3 regions of the Shewanella sp. MSW genome follow, and region 1 is predicted to be linked to each of the others. Evidence: predicted binding sites of a transcription regulator. Region 1 holds the regulator's gene; each other region holds the start of a gene.
What was found. The regulator NrdR, encoded in region 1, represses ribonucleotide reductase genes. The targets are predictions, from matches to a motif close to AAACACNANATNTNGTGTTT.
Positions count from the first base shown of each region.

Region 2: nrdD (anaerobic ribonucleoside-triphosphate reductase) is a predicted target of NrdR. The motif match lies at 1,933-1,952, and genes of this name have one in related genera.
Region 3: nrdA (class 1a ribonucleoside-diphosphate reductase subunit alpha) is a predicted target of NrdR. The motif match lies at 2,489-2,508, and genes of this name have one in related genera.

Region 1 is NZ_LVDR01000017.1:7,677-13,318, reverse strand. It holds gene ettA (energy-dependent translational throttle protein EttA) at 1-650, opposite strand, end outside; gene glyA (serine hydroxymethyltransferase) at 879-2,132, shown strand; gene nrdR (transcriptional regulator NrdR) at 2,242-2,694, shown strand; gene ribD (bifunctional diaminohydroxyphosphoribosylaminopyrimidine deaminase/5-amino-6-(5-phosphoribosylamino)uracil reductase RibD) at 2,735-3,859, shown strand; gene AYI96_RS16285 (riboflavin synthase) at 3,860-4,516, shown strand; gene ribBA (bifunctional 3,4-dihydroxy-2-butanone-4-phosphate synthase/GTP cyclohydrolase II) at 4,598-5,642, shown strand, end outside.
Region 2 is NZ_LVDR01000001.1:140,785-146,426, reverse strand. It holds gene nrdD (anaerobic ribonucleoside-triphosphate reductase) at 1-1,907, opposite strand, end outside; gene AYI96_RS00595 (hypothetical protein) at 2,117-2,866, opposite strand; gene rssA (patatin-like phospholipase RssA) at 3,044-3,991, opposite strand; gene AYI96_RS00585 (DEAD/DEAH box helicase) at 4,223-5,578, shown strand; gene AYI96_RS00580 (DUF3010 family protein) at 5,626-5,642, shown strand, end outside.
Region 3 is NZ_LVDR01000007.1:58,244-63,885, forward strand. It holds gene nrdA (class 1a ribonucleoside-diphosphate reductase subunit alpha) at 40-2,328, opposite strand; gene AYI96_RS09270 (HAD family hydrolase) at 2,813-3,481, opposite strand; gene ubiG (bifunctional 2-polyprenyl-6-hydroxyphenol methylase/3-demethylubiquinol 3-O-methyltransferase UbiG) at 3,486-4,196, opposite strand; gene gyrA (DNA topoisomerase (ATP-hydrolyzing) subunit A) at 4,556-5,642, shown strand, end outside.

The DNA.
Region 1 (5,642 bases):
TGGGTAATGGCGACTACAGTGCCTGAGTATTCCTGCAGGAAATGCTCCAGCCAGGCAACGGATTCGGCATCCAGGTGGTTGGTCGGTTCGTCCAGCAGCAGCATCTCCGGCTTTTCCAGCAGCAGACGACAGATGGCCACCCGGCGCCGTTCACCCCCGGAGAGCACCTCTACCTTGGCGTCCCATTCCGGCAGACGCAGGGCGTTGGCGGCGCGCTCGAGAATATTGTCCAGATTATGGGCATCCTGGGCTTGAATGATGGCTTCCAGCTCGCCTTGCTCCTTGGCCAGGGCGTCGAAGTCGGCATCCGGCTCAGCATAGGCCGCATAGACTTCATCCAGACGCTTGAGGGCGTTTTTGGCTTCGCTGACGGCTTCTTCTATGGTTTCCCGTACTGTCTTGTTGGGATCAAGCTGGGGCTCCTGGGGCAGGTAACCTATCTTGAGTCCCGGCATGGGACGGGCTTCACCTTCAATTTCTGTGTCCAGACCTGCCATGATTTTCAACAGGGTGGATTTACCCGAGCCGTTGAGACCCAGGACACCAATTTTGGCGCCGGGGAAGAAACTCAATGAAATATCTTTGAGGATCTGCTTTTTGGGCGGCACTATTTTGCCGACCCTCAGCATGCTGTATACAAACTGAGCCATATTGTTTCTCTGTTGTCCTGAACTGAGTTTTCCTAAACTGGCGGCAGTTTACCAATTTGCCAGGGCTCCTGCCAGATGCGGCCGGATAGCGGCACCATTGTTCAGCAAATGAAACATAGTCATCTGCTGACACAAGGATTTTCATCATCCTGCGACTGGGATATTTGTCACACTCAGAGTAGAATACCGCGCAACCCTACCAATAAGATTTGCCAGCTGGAGTGACAGATGCTGAAGAAAAGTATGAACATTGCCGACTATGATCCTGAGCTGTTCAAGGCGATTGAGGATGAAACCCGTCGTCAGGAAGAGCACATTGAGCTGATCGCCTCCGAAAACTACACCAGCCCCAGAGTCATGGAAGCCCAGGGCTCACAACTGACCAACAAGTATGCCGAAGGTTATCCAGGCAAGCGTTATTACGGTGGTTGTGAGTATGTCGATGTGGTGGAGACTCTGGCAATTGAGCGTGCCAAGCAGCTGTTTGGCGCTACTTACGCCAACGTTCAGCCACACTCAGGTTCACAGGCCAATAGCGCGGTTTATATGGCGTTGCTGCAACCCGGCGATACCGTACTGGGGATGAACCTGGCTCACGGTGGTCACTTGACCCACGGCTCTCCGGTTAACTTTTCCGGCAAGCTGTACAACATCATCCCTTACGGTATCGATGAGTCCGGCAAGATTGACTACAGCGAACTCGAAACGCTGGCGCTGGAACACAAGCCCAAGATGATCATCGGCGGCTTCTCGGCCTACTCAGGCATAGTTGACTGGGCCAAGCTGCGCGAAATCGCCGACAAAATTGGCGCTTACCTGTTTGTCGATATGGCCCACGTGGCCGGTCTTATCGCTGCCGGTGTTTATCCTAACCCTGTGCCGCACGCCCACGTGGTGACTTCGACCACTCACAAGACGCTGGCCGGTCCCCGCGGTGGTGTGATTCTGTCGGCTGCCGACGATGAAGATCTGTACAAGAAGCTGAATTCCGCAGTATTCCCGGGCGGTCAGGGTGGTCCTCTGATGCACGTTATCGCCGGTAAAGCCGTGGCCTTCAAAGAAGCACTGGAGCCGGAATTCAAGACCTATCAGCAGCAGGTGGTCAACAACGCCAAGGCCATGGTTGAGGTGTTCCTCGAGCGCGGTTACAAGATAGTTTCCGGCGGTACCAGCAACCATCTGATGCTGGTGGACCTGATTGGCCGTGAGCTGACCGGTAAAGAAGCCGACGCCGCTCTGGGCCGCGCCAACATCACAGTTAACAAGAACTCAGTGCCTAACGACCCCCGCTCACCATTTGTGACCTCCGGGGTGCGTATCGGTACACCGGCCATCACTCGCCGCGGTTTCAAGGAAGCCGAAGCCCGTGAACTGACCGGCTGGATCTGTGATGTGCTCGACAATGCTCACGATGACGCCGTTATCGAGCGCGTGAAGAGCCAGGTGCTGGAACTGTGCGCTCGCTTCCCTGTTTACGGTTAACCTTTTCAAGGGAATAGGATAAACTTCGATGGCCGCTGAATTCAGCGGCCATTTTTGTTCCTGCCATTTAGCAGCAGCCGCTGCCGGCAACTGAGCACCAGGAGGCATAATGCATTGTCCATTTTGCAGTGCGACGGATACCAAGGTGATAGATTCCAGGCTGGTGGCAGACGGTCATCAGGTGCGCCGTCGCCGGGAATGTACTCTGTGTCATGAACGCTTTACCACCTTTGAAGGTGCCGAGCTCGTCATGCCCAGAGTGATCAAGCGCGATGGCAGCAGGCAACCGTTCGATGAGGATAAGCTGCGCGGCGGTATGCTGCGCGCCGCCGAGAAACGTCCGGTTTCCATGGATAAGATTGAAGAGGCGATCAGCAAGATCAAGTCCACCCTCAGAGCCACGGGCGAGCGGGAAGTGACCTCGGAAATGATCGGCAACCTGATGATGGATCATCTTATTGAGCTGGATAAGGTGGCCTATATTCGTTTTGCCTCTGTGTATCGTGCCTTTGAAGATGTGTCAGAGTTTGGTGAAGCGATTGCCAAGCTGGAGAAAAAATAGGCTGTCAGTCACAGCCAACTGTTAAGTAACGGAAACCCCCATGTGGTCCAATACTGATATCGCCATGATGAGCCGCGCCATAATGCTGGCTCGCCGTGGCCGTTATACAACCCGCCCCAACCCCAATGTCGGCTGCGTCATCATAGATGCCGATGGCAAGATTGTCGGCGAAGGCTGGCATCAGCGTGCCGGTGAGCCCCATGCCGAAGTACATGCCTTGAAAATGGCCGCTGACAAGGCCCGCGGCGCTACTGCCTATGTCACCCTCGAACCCTGCAGTCACTATGGTCGCACCCCGCCCTGTGCCGAAGCCTTAATTAAACATGGCCTCAAGCGGGTGGTGGTGGCTATGACAGATCCCAACCCTCAGGTGGCCGGCCGAGGTATCGGCATGCTGCAGGAGGCCGGGGTTCAGGTGCAGAGCGGTCTCTTGGCTGAGCAGGCCAGAGCGTTGAATCCGGGCTTTTTATCGCGGATGGAGCGAAATCGTCCCTGGGTCACCCTCAAGCTGGCGGCGAGTCTCGATGGCAAGACGGCGTTGGCCAACGGCGAGTCCAAGTGGATAACCGGCCCCGAGGCGCGCCGCGACGTGCAAAGGCTCAGGGCCCGCAGCTGCGCTTTGCTCACCGGCATTGAAACCGTATTGGCCGATGACCCTTCCTTGAATGTCCGGCACTCTGAGCTTGGCAGCCTGGGTGAAACCCTGAGTGAGCAGGAGCTTATTCAACCGCTGCGAGTGATACTCGACAGTAACTGCCGTATGCCGCTCGATGCCAGGTTATTGAAAATTGTCAGCCCGGTACTCTTGGTCAGCTGCCGCCCCTATGAGGATGAGTTCCTGGCCGCTTTGCCGCCTTATGTCACCACATTGGTGCTGGCCGGTGAAGACAACAGAGTCGATATCACAGCGCTGCTGCAACACCTGAGCCAGAGCTGTAATGCGGTGTTGGTCGAGGCCGGGGCAACGCTTTGCGGCGCCTTTATTAGTGCCGGTTTGGCCGATGAGCTGCTGCTCTACCAAGCCCCGAAACTGCTTGGCGCCGCTGGCCGAAACCTGCTGGCCTTGCCCAACTATCAGCAGATAGCCGATACCCCGGCGATACGGGTAACAGATCAACGTAAGCTGGGCAATGATACCCGGCTTACTCTCAAGATAGGTGATTGAATGTTTACCGGAATAATTGAAGCTGTCGGTACAATACGGGCCCTAGAGCGCCGTGGTGATGATATTCGTCTGACGGTGGCCAGCGGCAAGCTGGACCTTGGCGATGTCCAATTGGGTGACAGCATTGCCACCAACGGTGTGTGTCTGACCGTGGTTGAACGCCTGGCGGATGGTTATGTGGCCGATATTTCGGCTGAAACCGTTAGCCTCACCGGCTTTGACCGCTACAGTGTCGGCGCCAAAGTTAACCTGGAAAAGGCGGTCACGCCAAGCACCCGCTTGGGCGGGCACTTGGTCAGTGGCCATGTGGATGGTATGGCGCGGGTCATCAGCGTGACCCCAAGGGGCAAGGCGCTGGAGTTTTGGCTCGAGGCGCCTGCTGAGCTGGCCCGTTACATTGCCCATAAAGGCTCCATTACCATAGATGGTGTCAGCCTCACGGTCAACGAAGTCGATGGCTGTAATTTCCGCCTCACCATAGTGCCCCATACCGCCAGCGAAACCACTTTGCTTGATCTGCGTCCCGGAGTTCAGGTGAATCTGGAGGTGGATCAGATAGCCCGCTATCTTGAACGTTTAATGCAGCATAAAGAGGAAGGGCAGCCGAGCGAAGGCGTGACTCTGGCTATGCTCGCCAAGGCCGGTTTCATGCGCTAGATGTGCGCAAGCACACTGGTTATCGCGCGCTAACAGGTTAGAATTCATTGATTACACAGAACAAGAGATAAAGGTCTTACAATGGCGCTACACAGTATCGAAGAGATCATCGAGGATATTCGTCAGGGCAAAATGGTTATCCTGATGGACGATGAGGACAGGGAAAACGAGGGCGACCTCATCATGGCGGCGGAGAAAGTCACCCCGGAAGCGATCAACTTCATGGCTCGCTTCGGCCGTGGTCTTATCTGCCAAACCATGACCAAGGCTCGCTGCCAGCAGCTGAATCTGCCGCTGATGGTCAGCAATAACAACGCCCAGTTTTCGACCAACTTCACCGTCTCCATCGAGGCCGCTGAAGGGGTGACCACAGGTATTAGCGCCCATGACCGCGCCGTGACAGTGCAGGCGGCTGTGGCTAAAAATGCCAAGCCGTCCGACATAGTTCAGCCCGGGCATATTTTCCCTTTGATGGCGCAGGATGGCGGGGTGCTGGTGCGCGCCGGTCATACCGAAGCCGGTTGCGATCTGGCGCGTTTGGCTGGTTTGGAACCTTCGGCAGTGATCGTGGAGATCCTCAATGAGGATGGCACCATGGCACGCCGTCCGGATCTGGAAGTGTTCGCCAAGGAGCACGGCGTTAAGATGGGCACCATTGCCGATCTGATCAACTACCGTAATAACACTGAAACCACAGTGGTGCGTGAGGCCAAGTGCAAGCTGCCTACCCGTTTCGGCGAGTTTGAACTGCACACCTTCCGCGACACCATAGACAATCAACTGCACTTTGCCATGGTCAAGGGCGAGATTGTTGACAATATTCTGGTGCGGGTACACCTGCAAAACACCATTAATGACCTGCTGTTCTCTGAGCGCGATGAAGTGCGCAGCTGGCCGCTTGAGCAAGCCATGGCGCGGATTGCCGCCGATGGTGGCGTGCTGTTGCTGCTGGGTAACCAGGAGCCTAACGAGAGCATTATCGCCAAGGTCAAGGCTTTCGAAGCCGAAGACAAGGGCGAAGTGCCGGTGACCGCCAAATGGCAGGGAACCTCCCAAAGGGTTGGCGTAGGCTCACAGATTCTGGCGACGCTTGGTGTCAACAAAATGCGCCTGCTCAGCTCGCCCA
Region 2 (5,642 bases), on a different contig from region 1:
GTTCCATAGTAAGGCACCCGGCTATAGCTGTAATCCCAGACATTCTCAAGCGCTTCCAGGTTGTGCTGCATATTCGGGTATTCGCCATAGCAGATGAACCCCCCATTGGCGAGCTCAGGATACGGCTGTTCAAAATCGAGTTTGTCGTAAGGGTTCACCTTCTTCTCTACATCCAGGTGGAAACTATTGGTGTAATAGCCCTTATCGGTGACACCATCAACCAGGCCAAAACGCTTGACATCCAGCTTGGCAAATCGGCTGCACAGGCTCTCACTCGGTGTGCTGTAGAGGCTGAAACCATAACCGGTTTCCTCTTTCCAACGCACAGTGGCCGCCTTGAGGTGAGCCACTATGGCAACCGCTTTCTGCCTCAATGCTTCATCGTCAAACACATGAGTGTCTGTGCCATAAAGCGCATTGATTGTCTCATGCAGGCCAATGTAGCCCAGAGAGATGGAAGCTCGGCCATTTTTGAAGATTTCGGCAATGTTGTCATCACCGCGCAGGCGCACGCCGCAAGCCCCTTCCATATAGAGAATGGGCGCCACTCTGGCCTTGACGTTGGCCAGGCGTTCGATGCGGGTATCCAATGCCTTGCGGGCCATCTCCAGCCTTTGATCCAAAATGCGATAAAACTCGGCTTCATCGCCCTTGGCCTCCAACGCCACCCTCGGCAGGTTCAGGCTGACGACGCCTAAGTTGTTGCGACCTTCATGCAGCAGCTCGCCGTTTTCCTCATAGGTGCCAAGGAAACTGCGGCAACCCATAGGAGTCTTGAATGAGCCAGTAACCTTGACCACCTGCTCATAGTTAAGAATATCCGGATACATGCGGATGCTGGCACATTCGAGCGCCAACTGCTTGATATCGTAGTTGCAGTCGCCGGCCTTGTGGTTAATACCATCACGAATGGCAAACACCAACTTGGGGAAAACCGCTGTTTTACGGTTCTTGCCAAGGCCTTCCATACGGATCCGCAAAATAGACTCTTGGATCAGCCGTGACTCCCAGCTGGTACCCAAACCAAAACCGAAGGTAACAAAAGGCGTCTGACCATTAGCGGTATGCAGGGTATTGACCTCATATTCCAGCGACTGGAAGGCGTCGTGACACTCTTTCTTGGTCTGCTCTGTGGCAAACGCCTTGGCATCGGTAATCCCCCACTTGAGCGCCGTTTGATAATGCTTGTCGTAGCTCTTGGCCACAAAGGGGGCCAACACTTCATCTATGCGGTTGATTGTGGTGCCGCCATAAATATGGCTGGCGACCTGGGCGATGATCTGCGCGGTAACTGCAGTGGCAGTCGAGATGGATTTTGGCGTTTCAATCTCGGCATTGCCCATCTTGAACCCTTGGGTCAACATGCCACCGAGATCGATCAGCATACAGTTGAACATAGGGAAGAAAGGTGAATAGTCGAGATCGTGATAGTGGATCTCACCGGCCTCATGGGCGGCAACCACATCCTTGGGCAGGATATGATGTTTAGCATAATGTTTGGCGACAATACCGGCCAGGAGATCCCTCTGGGTGGGGATCACCTTGGAATCTTTATTGGCATTTTCGTTGAGCAAGGTCGCGTTACTCTGCTCGACCAGGCCGCGGATCTCCAGATTCAGGCGGCTGCTGGATTCACGGCAGATATCTCTGTCATGACGATATTCTATGTAGCTACGGGCCACTTGCTTGTACGGCCCTTCCATCAATAGATTTTCTACCCTGTCCTGCAACTCCTGGATATTGACCTCGGCCTTGTCGGTTACCGCCTGGGTGACCAAAGCTGCAACTGTGGCCGCATAGTCCGCATCTTCTATACCGCAGTGGCTAGAGGCCGCCAGCACCGCATCCCTTATCCTTGTTTCGTCGAACTGAGTACGGCACCCGTCCCGCTTAATCACTACCGGCATTTCTTTAATCTCCATGTTGTTTATTTAACACCATATATAGTGGTGTTTTATTAACCAAGCACTATATGTGGAGATTAAGCGACAAATCGCTCTTCAATACCATGATCTGGATCATGGTATTGAAGAGGATGAACAACACTATGGGATTAGTGCCGACGAGCACAACTTGTGGAGATTTTTCCCTTGACCGGGCTCCAAACGGCCGCTAGTCAGTACCTCTTTACCAAGGCCAGATAACTGTTGATTTGCCCACTGCCCTGCTGCTGGCTGCCCATGGCTGCAGCGGTGCGCATCAGCGCGCTGACACCACTGAGCCGGGATAACAGTTGCGGCTCTTGCAGTGCGGAGTCGACCTTGGCCGCTAGCTTGCTGCTGCCATTGCCGCTCTCTGCGCTCTTGGCAGTTTGGTTTTCGCCCTTGAGCACGGCATCCAACTGAGCCGCCACCTTGTTGGCCGCCAAAGAGCTCGATGGGGTATACATCATCCCCATATTGCCCATAAGACTGTCCGCTCCCTCAAGTGCATTGAGCAAAGGGCTTTGGCTGGCCTGTTGTCTGAGCAAACCAATCTGGCCTTGAATAAACTCCTTGAGGCTGACGTTATCCTTGGTATCAACTCCCATCAGGCCATTGCCCTGCAATTTGACCATCTGACTTTCAGACAACAGCCCTTCCTCGCCGAGGCGCGCCAACAGCTTGGGCAAATCGGCACTGCTGAACTGGCCTGAGCCGAAAAACTCCTTGGCCAACTCCTGCACCCGTGCGGCTCTTTTGCCATCGTTGGAGATAGATATGCTGTCCTGCCCTATATTTGCCGAGGTTGAGCCCTTGCTTTTGTTGTCACTGACAGTTTCAGTGTCGACAACCGAGAGGCCGCTGCCGCTGGTCAAACGATTGTTGACGCCATAGGCATCGACCCCGGACAATCTGGGATCCACAGAAGAATGGATTGGCTGCATGTCAGTTTTCCGTCATATCGACGTTCTATTGGTTGTTTTTAAGACAAAATTGCTTGAGAAATGTCAGAAAAACGCCCTTTGAGCGCCTTGATGCTAATGATGTGCTGAACTATGCAGAAAGTGTGCCCACACCGCAGAAAATGTGCCCACACCAAGCATTAATAAAAAGCGCCTGCTTCAGAGACGCCCCAACGCCGCATCAATCAGATGCGAGGCCTGCTGCACCGCCTTCTCACCGGCGGCAATGGCTTCACTGGCACGGTGGAACTCCATAGTGCCTATATCCGACACCTTGGGTACAATACAGATATCCGGTGGATCTCCCATTAAGCGCGCGCGCTTGTGGCGCTGCTCCAGAATATCCATCGACTGTGACATCACAGCCAACATACCGGGTTCAGCCTTATTGCCGAGAGAGAACTTGTCGGTCAGGCCGGAAATATAATCCTTGCCCTTGGCCAACAGATCCATAAAACCACTCTCAGAGGAGTGTTCCGCCACTTTACTCTGCAATGAAGGTTCTTCGCTATTAAGCGCCACCGGCAACACTTGCAGTTGCTCGCGCCTATGACCATGCAAATCGACGCCTATCACCAAACTCGCGCCCATAGCTCTGGCCACAGACACAGGAATGGGATTCACCACAGCGCCATCCACCAGCCAGCGATGCCCCTGACGCACCGGCGACATGATCCCCGGCATGGAACAGGAAGCTCTGACGGCTTGGCGTAAATCCCCCTGACGGAACCAGATCTCCTGCCCTGAGTAGAGGTCGGTTGATACAGCAGTAAAAGGATACTTAAGTTCTTCAATCAGGAGATCACCGATGCGATCTTGAATGGCACTGAATACCTTATCACCACTGATGAGTCCACCCTTACCCCAACTAATATCCATCAACCCCAACACATCCCAGCTGGAAAAACTGCGCACCCAGTCTTCCAGCTCTTCGAGACGCTCATTGGCATAAGCCGCGCCGACCAGGGCACCTATGGATGAACCAGCCACCTTATCTGGCTGTACTCCCATTGCTGCCAAGCCTTTGAGTACACCTATATGGGCCCATCCTTTGGCGGCGCCGCTTCCAAGAGCAACTCCGATACAGGGTTCATGACTCTGCGCCATCCTCTCTCCTTAATATTTTCTACCAATCACGCAGCCTAAGCTCAATCAGCCAAAGCAGCATACACCCGAAGCCGGAGCTGCTCCAGATTTTATCCCTGGAGCCTGTTGTGGTTAACGCAAGACATTTTAAAACCAGTCAGCAACCATTTCGACACTCTATTGACTAAATACATGCCCCACAGCGTAAAAGCCGTTATAATATGCGGTCGTTTTTATTGAGGAGTTTCACCTTTGCATTTTTCCGATTTTTCGCTGGATCAGCGTCTGCTGCAAACCCTTAAACATATGGGTATCGATGAGCCCACAGAGATTCAGCGTGAAGCGATTCCCGTGGCGCTGGCCGGGAAAGACCTGATGGCCTCATCCAAGACGGGCTCGGGGAAAACCTTGGCCTTTTTGCTGCCGGCGATGCAAAGGGTGATCTCCACCAAGGCGCTCAGCAAGCGCGATCCCAGGGTACTGATACTCCTGCCGACCCGTGAGCTGGCCAACCAGGTCTACGCTCAGTTGCGTCTACTGGTTGCCAATACCCAGTACCGGGCCATCAGTGTGCTTGGCGGGGAAAATTTCAACGATCAGGCCAAGGCGCTGGCGCGGGATCCGCATTTTATCGTCGCCACCCCGGGGCGGATTGCCGATCACCTGTCACAACGCCATCTGTATCTGGAAGGGCTGGAACTGCTTATTCTTGACGAAGCCGACCGCATGCTGGATCTCGGCTTTGCGCCACAACTCAAGGCAATCAACGACGCCGCCAACCATAGACGGCGGCAAACCCTGATGTTTTCGGCCACTTTGGAACATGAAGAGGTCAATGATATCGCCGCCACCTTGCTCAATGACCCGCAACATGTGGCCATTGGCGCCGCCAATGCCGAGCATCAGGACATACACCAGCGGATTTTCCTCTGTGACCATCTGGATCATAAAGAGACGCTGCTGATTGAACTGCTAAAGCGCGAACAACAGCGTCAGGTGATCATATTCACCGCTACCCGCCAGGATACCGACAGATTAGCCGAAAAGCTCAAGCAACAAGGCTACAGCGCGGTGGCGCTCAGTGGTGAACTGCGCCAAAGTGCCCGTAACCAGATAATGAATCAGTTCAGCCGCGGCCAGCAGCAAATTCTGGTGACAACCGACGTGGCCTCCCGCGGTCTGGATCTGGTGAACGTCTCCTTGGTGGTCAACTTCGACATGCCCAAGTTTGCCGAAGAATATGTCCACCGTATCGGCCGTACCGGCCGCGCCGGCGCCAAGGGCGACGCCCTGTCTCTGGTGGGCCCCAAGGACTGGTTCAACTTCAAGAAGGTGCAGAGCTTTCTCGGTCGCCGCTTCGAGTTCAGTTCCCTGGAGGGGCTCGAACCCAAATTCAGTGGCCTGGCCGATCCCAAACGCCAGAGCAGCAAACCCAAGAATACCAAGGCCAGCAAACCCAAGGGCCGCAGCAAAACAGCGGCTAAACCGGGCAAGGCCAAGTCAGGCAGAGACAAGCGCTTTATTACCGGGGTGGATGTGGGCGATGCCCCGATGAGGCGTAAACCCGCTCCAGTAAATAACGGCAATGAAAGCAACTCCGAATCATAAGATTAACATTAGCCGCCGGTGCGGCATGATGAACTACAAGGAATACCATGAAAGTTTGTGCGGT
Region 3 (5,642 bases), on a different contig from region 1:
CGGGGCCACCTGGGCCCCGAACTTGTTACTTAATCCTGCTTAAATCTTGCAGGCGCCGCCGGCACAACCGTCGTCTTCCTTCTCGATGCTGGTAATGTCATCGAATTTGTCGGAAGCACCGTCCCGGGTGTTGTGGTAATAAAGGGTTTTGACCCCGAGTTTGTAGGCGGTCAACAGATCCTTGAGCAGCAGCTTCATTGGAACTTTGTTACTTTCAAACTTGGATGGGTCATAGTTGGTATTGGCCGAAATCGCCTGATCGACAAACTTCTGCATAATACCCACCAACTGCAGGTAACCGTCGTTGCCGGGCATCTGCCACAGCAACTCGTACTTGTCCTTGAGCTCATCAAAATCGGGCACCACTTGCTTGAGCTGGCCATCTTTACTGGCCTTGACGCTGATAAGGCCGCGTGGAGGCTCAATACCATTGGTGGCGTTGGAGATCTGCGAAGAGGTCTCGGATGGCATCAGTGCCGACAGAGTCGAGTTACGCAGGCCATGCTGCTTGATATCGTGACGCAGGGCATCCCAATCCAGGTGCAGCGGCTCATCACAAATCTTGTCCAGATCCCGCTTGTAGGTATCTACCGGCATGATCCCCTGAGAATAAGTGGTCTCATGGAACAGCGGGCAGGCACCCAGCTCTTTGGCCAGATTCATCGAGGCTTTGAGCAGGTAGTACTGTATGGCTTCAAATGTTTTGTGAGTCAGGCCGTTGGCGCTGCCATCAGAGTATTTCACGCCGTTCTTGGCCAGATAGTTGGCGAAGTTGATGACCCCGATACCCAGAGTGCGGCGGTTCATCGATGCCGTCTTGGCAGCGGGAATAGGGTAGTCCTGGTAATCCAGCAGGTTATCCAGGGCGCGCACGGCCAAATCGGCAAGGCCTTCCAGTTCGCCCAAGTCTTTTATCGCACCCAGGTTCAGCGCTGACAGAGTACAAAGGGCGATTTCGCCATTGGGATCGTCAATGTTGTTCAGTGGCTTGGTTGGCAGGGCAATCTCAAGGCACAGGTTGGATTGACGCACAGGGGCCACTTCGGCGTTGAAGGGGCTGTGGGTGTTACAGTGATCCACGTTCTGCACATAGATGCGACCTGTGGAGGCGCGCTCCTGCATCATCAGCGAGAAGAGCTCGACCGCTTTAAGGGTCTTCTTGCGAATGCTCGGATCTTGCTCATATTTCACATACAGGCGTTCGAATTCGTCCTGATCGGCAAAGAAGGCATCATACAAGCCGGGAACGTCCGATGGGCTGAACAGAGTGATATTTTGGCCCTTGATCATCCGCTGATACATCAGCTTGTTGATCTGAACGCCATAGTCCAGGTGACGGATACGGTTGTCTTCAACACCACGGTTGTTTTTCAGAACCAGCAGCGATTCAACTTCCAGGTGCCAGATAGGGTAGAACAGGGTTGCAGCACCGCCGCGAACGCCGCCCTGGGAGCAGGATTTCACCGCAGTTTGGAAATATTTGTAAAAAGGCAAACAACCTGTGTGGAAGGCTTCGCCGCCACGAATAGGGCTGCCCAGGGCGCGAATACGGCCGGCGTTCACACCGATACCGGCTCTCTGGCTGACATATTTGACGATGGATGAGGCCGTGGCATTGATAGAATCCAGGCTGTCATCACACTCGATCAGCACGCAAGAGCTGAACTGACGTGTCGGCGTACGCACACCGGACATGATAGGGGTCGGCAGAGAGATCTTGAAGGTAGAAACCGCATCATAAAAGTCTTTGACATACTGCAGCCGGGTTTCTTTCGGATAACGGGCAAACAGACAGGCGGCGACCAGAATGTAGAGGAACTGGGCACTTTCGTAGACTTCATGAGTCACACGGTTTTGTACCAGATACTTGCCTTCCAGCTGTTTGACGGCAGCATAGGAGAAGTTCATGTCGCGCCAGTGGTCGATATAGCTGTCGAGTACATCCAACTCTTCACGGCTGTAGTCTTCCAACAGGTGCTTGTCGTACTTGCCCATGGCAACCAACTTGCTGACATGATCAACCAGTTTTGGCGGCTCAAACTGACCAAAGGCTTTCTTACGCAAATGAAAAACAGCAAGGCGGGCGGCCAGGAACTGATAGTCCGGAGAGTCGGGAGAGATCAGATCGGCTGCGGCCTTGATAATGGTTTCATGGATGGCTTCAGTGGGAATACCATCATAAAACTGCAGGTGAGAACGTAACTCCACCTCGGAGACCGAGACGTTGTTTAATCCTTTGGCTGCCCAGGTGATAACGCGATGGATCTTATCGAGATCTATGGTCTCGCGTGCGCCACTGCGTTTGGTAACTGTCATAGTGCTATTCATTGAAGATAGGCCTTGGTTGTAATATCTGTGACAATGACGCGTCGGCGTCATTAAACCTTCCCTTGTAAAACAATCAACCGAACAGTTAACGACGGCGGCCCGAGTGGGCTCTGTTAACCGGGAGTTTTCAGTGCAAGACTAGTATGTTTGATTGCGACTGATACACAAGATATGGTGTTTTTCTATATCTTGGATAACAAGATAGTGAGGTGTGGCACTTTTTGCAAGCCTGAGTTTTGGGTATATCTTGTGGATATCTTGAGGATATTGAGTGGCCGATTCCGCAAAGCTGCATCATTGCTGGCGCACAGTCATCATGGTTAAAAATTAAGCGATCTCACTCAAGGTGATCGACTGCTAAAATAAGCAGCGATCCGCGATCTTGCTCAGATCCGCTCGGTTAAAGTAGCATCCGGACTGCGACTTTCATTAAGGCCTTGTCCCCTCGGGAAAACAGTGCCGATTTAGCGTTTTTCTTACCTTGTTACCACAATGGCAGAGACATCACTGCCTGTGGATGGTTCAACTGCCAATCTGCGCCCCAGTCTGCCGGTTTATCCTCTGCCGCCAGATATCCCCACATGGCGATGGCAGAGGGCATATTAACCGCCTGCGCCGCGGCTATGTCGCGCTCTGCATCGCCAAGATAGAGAATACGTTCGGTCGCGCAGTTAAGCTGCTGGGCCCCCAGTAACATAGGAGCCGGGTGGGGCTTGCGATAGAGGGTAGTATCGGCACTGATCACAGCATCAAAGCGTTTAAGCAGCCCGATGCGCTCTAACAAGGGACGGGTAAAACGCGCTGGTTTATTGGTGACAATCCCCAGCGGCATAGCTCTTGAACGGGCACTGTCCAGCAAGGCTTCTATGCCTTCAAACAAACAGGCTTTTTGGCCGTTGACCGCATCATATTCCCTGAGCATCGCTTGCCGGAGATGCTCCTGCTCTTCGGCTGAGGCTTGGGGCACGGCGGCTTGCACCATGGCAAGCGAGCCGTGAGAGGCCAGAGTGCGCAAAAGTTTGCGCTTATCTTCTATCGATACCCCATGGGATGCCAGCGCCAAGGCCAGCGCTTCGGTCAGGTCCTCGGCGGTATCCACCAAAGTTCCATCCAAGTCGAACAGAATCCCTTGAAACGGCAGCTTAGGCGTCATGGCATCAGTCCTGGCGCTGACAGGCAATCATGTAGTTGACGTCAACGCTCTTGGTGTAACTGAATACGCCACTCAAAGGGTTGTATTTTATGCCCAGCGCGTCACGACACAATAGTTCAGTGTTTTCTGCCATGGCGATTAACTCGGATGGGCGGATAAACTTACTGTGGTCATGGGTTCCGGCCGGCAACATTTTCAGTACATACTCGGCACCGAGTATGGTTTGCACCCAGGACATGATGTTGCGGTTAATGGTGGAGAAGAACACCCAACCACCGGGCTTGACCATATCGCAACAAGCCTGGATCACAGATTGCGGATCCGGTACATGCTCGAGCATTTCCATACAGGTAACTGTGTCGTAATGCCCCTGATGATTCTGGGCATGCACTTCGGCAGTTTCTTGCAGGTAGTCTATGCTGACGCCGGCTTCCAGCGCATGCAGCCTGGCGACTTCCAACGGCTCAAAACCCATATCCAGCCCGGTGACCTTGGCGCCGATGCGGGCCATGCTCTCGGAAAGAATGCCGCCGCCACAGCCGACATCCAGCACCAGTTTGTCAAAGATACCGCCGGATTGGGCATCTATATAATTAAGGCGCAGTGGGTTGAGTTCATGCAGCGGCTTGAATTCACCGGCAGGATCCCACCAACTGGCGGCCATACTTTCAAACTTGGCAATTTCCTGAGGGTCGACATTGGGTTGAGAAGACATATTCGGACCTGAAACAGCAATATTAAGGATGCGCCTATTATAACCATATAAGCCATAGGGAAGGGCAGTATAAATTGGCGCCTCAATGTGATCGGCGGCACTAAAGGCCAAAAGCTGGACAAAATATCGGCAAGATTCGGTTTTTGATGATAAAAACAACAACGGAACTCATGTCTATGACAGTGATATCAGCCCCCGCTCGCGACTTGTATCATGCCCTTGGCGTTTTTGGCTGCAAAGGCGGCTTTAAGGACTTCCGACATTAAATAACTGTGTTAGAATGCCAAATCACGTTTGTTGGGCTCGACAATGACACGGATTTACAAGTTGTCAGCTAATTTAAGGGGATCGAGCAGTTTATGACTGATCTGGCTTTATCAATTTCGCCAATAAATATTGAAGACGAACTAAAGAACTCCTATCTGGATTACGCCATGAGCGTTATCGTCGGGCGGGCATTGCCAGACGTACGCGATGGCCTCAAGCCGGTGCATCGCCGCGTACTCTTTGCGATGAACGAGCTGAAAAACGATTGGAATAAACCCTATAAGAAGTCGGCACGTGTTGTCGGTGACGTGATAGGTAAGTATCACCCTCATGGTGATAGCGCCGTATACGACACCATAGTGCGGATGGCACAGCCTTTCTCGCTGCGTTACACCCTGGTAGATGGTCAAGGTAACTTCGGCTCCATCGACGGCGATGCCGCGGCGGCCATGCGTTATACCGAAATTCGTATGGAAAAGCTGGCGCATCAACTGCTGGCTGACCTTGAGAAAGAAACCGTCGATTATGTCCCCAACTACGACGGCACCGAAATGATCCCGGCCGTATTGCCGACCCGGATCCCCAACCTGCTGGTCAACGGCTCCTCCGGTATTGCGGTGGGCATGGCCACCAATATTCCGCCGCATAACCTGAACGAAGTGGTTAAAGGCTGTTTGGCGCTTATTGAAGAACCTGAGCTGTCTATCGAACAGTTGATGGAGTATATCCCGGGCCCGGACTTCCCGACTGCCGCCATTATCAATGGCAAGAAAGGCATAGAGGAAGCGTACCGTACCGGCCGCGGTAAGGCGATTATGCGCGCCCGTGCCGAGGTGGAAACCGAAGACAATGGCCGCGAGCGGATCATTGTTACCGAGATCCCGTACCAGGTGAACAAGGCTCGTTTGATTGAAAAAATTGCCGAGCTGGTAAAAGACAAGAAAATTGAAGGCATCAGCGGCCTGCGCGATGAGTCTGATAAAGACGGTATGCGTATTGTGGTTGAGGTCAAGCGCGGCGAAGTCGCCGAGGTGGTACTCAACAACCTCTATGCCCAGACCCAGATGCAAACCTCTTTTGGTATCAACATGGTGGCTTTGACCAATGGCCAGCCTAAGTTGTTTAACCTCAAGGAGATGCTGGAAGCCTTTATTCTGCACCGCCGCGAAGTGGTCACCC